3 regions of the Streptomyces sp. NPDC088147 genome follow, and region 3 is predicted to be linked to each of the others. Evidence: riboswitches for the same ligand, from Rfam matches in the RefSeq annotation. Region 3 holds a riboswitch; each other region holds the start of a gene.

Region 1 (2,242 bases), on a different contig from region 3:
CCGGCGGCGACGGCGCCAAGACCGTCAATATCTCGACCATGTCGTCGATCGTGGTCGCCGGCACCGGCGCGAAGGTCGTCAAGCACGGCAACCGCGCCGCGTCCTCGGCGAGCGGAGCCTCCGACGTACTGGAGAAGCTCGGCGTCAACCTGGAACTGACCCCCCAGCGGGTCGCCGAGGTCGCCGAGGAAGCGGGCATCACCTTCTGCTTCGCCGTGAAGTTCCACCCCGCGCTGCGCCATGTGGCCGCCGCGCGAGGCGAGTTGGGCATCCGTACCACCTTCAACTTCCTGGGCCCGCTCACCAACCCGGCGAAGGTACGCGCGCAGGCGACGGGCGTCGCCGACGCCCGGATGGCACCGATCGTCGCGGGCGTACTGGCCGAGCGCGGCTCCTCCGCGCTGGTCTTCCGCGGCGACGACGGCCTCGACGAGCTGACGACCACCGCGACGTCGCGGGTATGGGTCGTCCGCGACGGCAAGGTGTCCGAGGAGACGTTCGACCCGCGGGACGTGGGCCTGGACGTGGTGCCCGTGGAGGCGCTGCGCGGCGCGGACGCGTCGTACAACGCGGATGTCGCGCGGCGGCTGCTGGCGGGGGAGACGGGGCCGGTGCGGGACGCGGTGCTGCTGAACTCGGCGGCGGCGCTGGTGGCGCTGGATCCGACGGGGGAGTCGCTGGAGGCGCAGCTGTCGGCGGGGATGGAGAGGGCGGCGGAGTCGATCGACTCGGGCGAGGCGGGGCGGGCTCTCGCCCGCTGGATCGCGTCGTCGCATTCGTAGCGCCGCGCCTCCCTGGCGGGGGGCGTGGTCCGGGGCGCGTAAGGGTGCGTTTCGGCGGCTGCCGGTTTCCGGGTGCGGGTTGCTGGGTGTGGGTACGGGTGCGTTTCGGCTGGGGCCGGTGGTCGGGGTGCGGGTTGTCGCCGTTCCCGGGCCCCGGCCCACGACAGCGAGACCGCGACCCGGCGACCGCACCCACCCCCACCCCCCCGCCACCCCTATGGCATAATCTCCGGCAAGGTCATGAGCGACAGCGATTAAGGCCCCGGCTCGCTGTCCGGCAACCCTCCGTCCGTGGCGGGGTGCCCCGGGTGAAGACCAGGCCGTAGGCAGCGAGGTCTGCGGCAAGCGCGGACCCCTGCCACCTTTGGGGTCCTGGTCCTCAAGGGAGCAGTCTCGTGAGCAAGCGAATGCGTTAGGGCGATCGCGCCCCCTCTTCAACACCTCCGCACGGTGACCCGTGCGTCGAGGCACACCCCCGCCAGCATCGCGGCGCAGCCGCGCACCGCGGGGACTTGAAGCCGTTCCGACTTGTCCCGCCGGGAGATATCGCCATGTCCGCACGCCCGAACGCCGTCACCACGACCCTCTCCGACGACCCCGCCTGCGCCGCCCCGCTGCCGGTGCTCGGGCGTGAGGTGAGCGTCCCGCTCGTCACCGGTGGCGAGGTCACCTACGCCGCGCTCGACTACGCCGCCAGTGCTCCCGCCCTTCAGCGGGTGTGGGACGACGTCGCCGCGTACGCTCCGTACTACGGCAGTGTCCACCGGGGCGCCGGTTATCTCTCGCAGCTCTCCACGGATCTGTTCGAGAACAGCCGCCGCACGGTCGCGGAGTTCCTCGGCTGCCGCCCCGATGACCAGGTCGTCTTCACCCGCTCGACCACCGACTCGCTCAATCTGCTGGCGGCCGTGCTCCCCGCGGAGTGCGAGGTGTTCGTGTTCGAGACCGAGCATCACGCGTCCCTGCTGCCGTGGCGGGACGCGCAGGTGACGTATCTGAACGCTCCCAGGACGCCGGGCGAGGCCGTCGCCACGCTGGAGCGGGCACTCGCCGGGCGGGGGACCGCGGGGCCGGCGCTGGTCTGTGTGACCGGTGCGTCCAATGTGACCGGCGAGCTGTGGCCCGTACGGGAGTTGGCCGCCGCCGCGCACGCGGGGGGTGCCCGTATCGTGCTGGACGCCGCTCAGCTCGCGCCGCACCACCCCGTGGACATCGCCGAGCTGGAGGTCGACTGGGTGGCCTTCTCCGGGCACAAGCTGTACGCGCCGTTCGGTTCCGGGGTGCTCGCGGGGCGGGCCGACTGGCTCCAGGACGCGGAGCCGTATCTCGCCGGGGGCGGCGCCAGCCGTAAGGTGGCGCGCCGGGCCGATGGCGGGGTGGAGGTCGACTGGCACACCACGGCGGCCCGTCATGAGGCCGGTTCGCCCAATGTCATCGGGGTGTACGCCATCGCCTCGGCC
Region 2 (2,242 bases), on a different contig from region 3:
ACGGGCCGTCGGCCGGGTTGCCGATCGCCAGGGACTTGGCGATGGTGTCCGGCTTCTGCGGCCGTACGACGTCGTGTCCGGCCTTGAAGGCGGTGGACACCGGCGAGCAGCCCTCGGCCTGGGCGCCGAAGATCTTGTACGGCTTGTCCTCGACCAGACCGAGCTTGATCAGTTCCTGGAGACCCTTGTCGATCTTCGTGAGCTGCGAGCCCGAGGCGATCGGGACGACGATCTGGTCGGGCAGCCGCCAGCCGAGCTGCTCGCAGATCTCGTACGCCAGCGTCTTGGAGCCCTCGCCGTAGTACGGGCGCAGGTTGACGTTGACGAAGCCCCAGCCCTCGCCGAGCGGGTCGCCGATCAGCTCGGAACAGAAGCGGTTGACGTCGTCGTAGTTGCCCTCGATGCCGACGAGTTCACCGCCGTACACCGCCGCCATGACGACCTTGCCCTGCTCCAGGTCGTGCGGGATGAAGACGCAGGAACGGAAGCCGGCGCGGGCGGCGGCGGCGCCGACGGCACCGGCCAGATTGCCCGTGGAGGAGCAGGAGAGCGTGGTGAATCCGAAGGCGCGGGCGGCCTCGACGGCGATGGCGACGACACGGTCCTTGAAGGAGTGCGTCGGGTTGCCGGAGTCGTCCTTGATGTGGAGGGAGCCGGTGACGCCCAGTTCACGGGCGAGGTTGTCGGCCTTGACGAGCTTGGTGAAGCCGGGGTTGATGTTGGGCTTCGTGGCCACGTCGGCGGGGACGGGCAGCAGCGGCGCGTAGCGCCAGATGTTGTCCGGGCCCTCGGCGATGCGCTTCTTCAGCTCTTCGGGGGTGCCGCTCGGCAGGTCGTACGCGACTTCGAGCGGCCCGAAACAGTCGGCGCAGGCGAAGATCGGTCCGAGGTCGAAGCGCTGTCCGCATTCGCGGCACGAGAGTGCGGCGGCGGGTCCGAGATCAACGGCGCCGGTGTCGGAGCCGGTGTTCTGTTCGGCGGTCTGCACAGCCATGGAGGCGAGGCCCTTTCTCCTCATCTTCCTCGCGACGTACTTCGCCACGAGACGGAATTGGCACCTTCCCCACCGTGACCTCGAATGGTCGGCGGGAGGGTTGCCGGGACTTCAACGGGCCGTTCCCTCAGTCCCTCTGGATGAGCGCTATGGCACCGGACCCGGGGTCCGGTGCGTTTTTCCACGTAACGACCCCCGGCATGCGTGGGTCATTCGTGTTGTTCAAGACTGTAACCGAAGGAACGGACGGTTGAGATAGTGGTCCGCACCGCGAGATGGATCACGTTCATGGCACACGCACAGGGAGTACCGACCGTGCTGGAAGAGGTGGAGCACTGGCTGACCAGGCGTTCCTGGTCCGTGGCCGACCGCCCGCTCGACCGGCTGATGGTGGCGAAGGCCGCGCGCGGGACGACGGTGAGTGTGGTCCTTCCGGCGCTGAACGAGGAGGAGACGGTCGGCGAGATCGTGTCCGTGATCCGGCGCGAACTGATGGAGCGGGTGCGGCTCGTCGATGAACTGGTGGTGGTCGATTCCGGTTCCACCGACCGTACGGCCGCGGTCGCCGAGGCGGCGGGAGCGCGCGTGGAGCACCGGGACGCGATACTGCCGCGGCTGCCGGCCCTGCCCGGCAAGGGCGAGGTGCTGTGGCGGTCGCTGCTGGTGACGAGCGGCGAGGTCGTGTGCTTCGTGGACGCCGATCTGCGGAGGTTTTCGGCCGATTTCGTGTCGGGGATCGTGGGGCCGCTGCTGACCGACCAGGACGTGCAGTTCGTCAAGGCGATGTACGACCGCCCGCTGCTCCAGCCCGCGGCTGGACACCCCGGTCAGGGAGACCGGGAGAGCCAGGGTGGCCAGGGGAGCCAGGAAGGTCGGGGGAGCCAGGGCGGTCAGGGCGGGCGCGTGACCGAGTTGGTGGCCCGGCCGCTGCTCAATCTGCACTGGCCCCGGCTGGCCGGTTTCGTACAGCCGCTCGGTGGTGAGTACGCGGCGCGGCGCTCGCTGCTGGAACGGCTGCCGTTCCCCGTCGGGTACGGCGTGGAGCTGGGGCTGCTCGTGGACGCGCTGCACACGGCGGGTCTCGACGCGCTGGGGCAGGTCGACGTCGGGGTGCGGATCCACCGCCACCAGGACGAACGGGCGCTGGGGCGGATGGCCGCGGCGATCTACCGTACGGCGCAGCTGAGGCTGTCCCGGGCGCACTTGGTACGGCCGGAGCTGACGCAGTTCGAGCGCGGCGAGCACGGT
Region 3 (2,242 bases):
CGTCAGCATGAAGGCGCTCTCCGCCGACACCGCATGACGGTCCATGTCCCGAGCCGGTGGTCCGGACCCGTACCGCTCCAGGATCAGCCGTTCGCACCGGGCTGCCGCGCGCTCGCGCCCCCGTCAGTGGCGAGTTCGGTCACCACCCGCTCCGTCCTCCGTGACGGTCCGCGAGTCGACCACCACGGTCCCGCCGGGGCTCACGCCGCGTCGGGTACCGCCTCGATCCTGCCCCGGAAGGCCGGGTGGTCGCCCAGGCGGCGTACGTAGTCCCGGAGCCGGGGGTACGAGCTGAGGGTGCCGGCCGGGCCGAGATGGACGAGCGCCACCCACAGGTCCACGTCCGCAGCCGTCAGATCTCCGCCCAACACATACGGCCGCGAGGTGAGTTGACGGTCCAGCAGGCTCAGCGCCGCCGATCGTCCCGAGGGCTGGGCAGCCGGGGTGATGTTCCGGTCCAGCAGGTCGCGGAGGGCGTCGATGTCCGGAGCGAGGGCCGGCGGGCCGAGGGGGGAGGGGCGGGCTTCGTCGTGGCCGGAGAACAGGCTCGCGAGGTCGCGGAGGATACCGTCGGTGTCGTTGCTGACGATGCGTCCGCTCCAGCGGTCGCGCAGCGCGGGCGCGGTCAGCGGCCCGTCGTAGTGATGCACCGTGGCCTCGTACGCGCCGCGCAGTGAGGCGAAGGCGTCGGGCGTCTCGGTGGGATGCGTCAGGAGCATGGTGCCGACCGTGTCCTTCAGGCCGAGCAGGTCGAGGGTGATCGAGATGCGCAGTGAGCGGGGACAACACGCCGACAGGTAGAGATCGTAGCGGTGCGGCGCCGGGTAGAAGCCACCGGCAAGACCGACACCGATCCGGCTGGGGAAGCGGTGCGGGCGGGGCGACGCGGTGGCTCCCCTGGGGCGAGGCCTCGACGCGGACGGACTCTGGTGACAGCCACCGGAGGTGGCCGTGCTGGAACTACGCAAAGCTGTCTCGGGCATGACTCTCCCTTGGGGGAACGAGGAAGCCACCGCCGCCTTGTGGGCACCAGCGGCCGGATGCGGAGCGACTGCGCTTTTCGCACGGGTCCGGATCACACGGGTCCGGGATCGCACAGGTCCGGGATCGCACGGATCCGGACCGCACGGACCGTCGGCGGATCAGTAAGCGCTGGAGACACGCAACAGATCGATGTGCAGGCGCCTCGTCAAGCCGTTCCTGGGCATTGCCACCCGTTCCCACCTCCGGGGCTCGCGAGACGCGAGACCGCGCTTGCCCCGCCGCGCCGGCGGGACCCGGTCGTCACCCGGAGCACCCCGTCGCGGTGGAAGGGTTGCCTGTCGGCGGGCCGGGGCCGATGACCACATGAGCGGGCGAACCCGCGCCGTGGCGCTGACAATCGTGACCGTCCACATCAGTCTCGGTGCGCTCCGTGACGCCGTCAAGAAAGCCGGGCGCACGGTCTCACCTGATGGTCACTCGCGTCGACGCGCAGCGGGCCGGCGGGAAGGAGAAGAAATCCCGGCGGCCGGAAGAAAGGGAATAGCCGCGCTGTTGTCGTTGTTCAGTTCCGTGCGGCGAGCTCTGAGGGAGCCGCCGGCGTGAGGCCGGCAAGGCCCCGGGGCCCTGGGGCCGCCGGGCCGGAAGGGCGGAGGTGAGGTACATGCGTCCCGTGTCCTGCCGCCGTGCCGTGAAACCCGCCCCGCCCCGCCGCCTGCATCTGTACTCCCGGACACACATCGACCTGCTGCGCGTGGCCGGCGCGCTCTGTTGCTCGTGACCTGTTGTCCTCCAGCCGCACCCTGAGTACGGGTGTCGGCTCCCTCGTACGGCTGATCAGGAAGGCGTCACTCCCTTGTCCTCGTCACCCTCCCCGCTGCACCTCGCCGTCGCCCTCGACGGTGCCGGCTGGCACCCGGCCGCCTGGCGCGAGCCCGTCGCCCGCCCCGGTGAACTGCTCACCGCCGCCTACTGGACCGACCTCGTGACCGAGGCCGAGCGCGGTCTGCTCGACTTCGTGACCATCGAGGACGCGCTCGGCCTCCAGTCCTCCTCCTTCACCGAACCCGACGGCCGCACCGACCAGGTCCGCGGCCGTCTGGACGCCGTCCTCATCGCCGCGCGGGTCGCCCCGCTGACGCACCACATCGGTGTGGTGCCGACGGTCGTGGCCACCCACACCGAGCCGTTCCACATCTCCAAGGCGATCGCCACCCTCGACTATGTGAGCACCGGCCGCGCGGGCCTGCGTGTACAGATC

Evidence for each region. Region 3 has a riboswitch for S-adenosylmethionine ahead of ACIOGX_RS26725 (glutathione S-transferase family protein). Riboswitches for the same ligand answer to the same signal wherever they lie in the genome.
Region 1: linked by a shared signal. The riboswitch ahead of ACIOGX_RS09075 (aminotransferase class V-fold PLP-dependent enzyme) and the one ahead of ACIOGX_RS26725 (glutathione S-transferase family protein) in region 3 are both predicted to bind S-adenosylmethionine.
Region 2: linked by a shared signal. The riboswitch ahead of thrC (threonine synthase) and the one ahead of ACIOGX_RS26725 (glutathione S-transferase family protein) in region 3 are both predicted to bind S-adenosylmethionine.

Annotation. Positions count from the first base shown of each region.
Region 1 covers NZ_JBIUSY010000002.1:870,600-872,841, forward strand. Annotated here, with positions in the region: gene trpD (anthranilate phosphoribosyltransferase) at 1-782, shown strand, start outside; SAM riboswitch class IV at 1,019-1,136, shown strand; gene ACIOGX_RS09075 (aminotransferase class V-fold PLP-dependent enzyme) at 1,334-2,242, shown strand, end outside.
Region 2 covers NZ_JBIUSY010000005.1:512,838-515,079, forward strand. Annotated here, with positions in the region: gene thrC (threonine synthase) at 1-994, opposite strand, end outside; SAM riboswitch class I at 1,012-1,141, opposite strand; gene ACIOGX_RS20265 (glucosyl-3-phosphoglycerate synthase) at 1,310-2,242, shown strand, end outside.
Region 3 covers NZ_JBIUSY010000008.1:91,969-94,210, reverse strand. Annotated here, with positions in the region: gene ACIOGX_RS26725 (glutathione S-transferase family protein) at 201-983, opposite strand; SAM riboswitch class IV at 1,246-1,389, opposite strand; gene ACIOGX_RS26720 (putative leader peptide) at 1,646-1,762, shown strand; gene ACIOGX_RS26715 (LLM class flavin-dependent oxidoreductase) at 1,838-2,242, shown strand, end outside.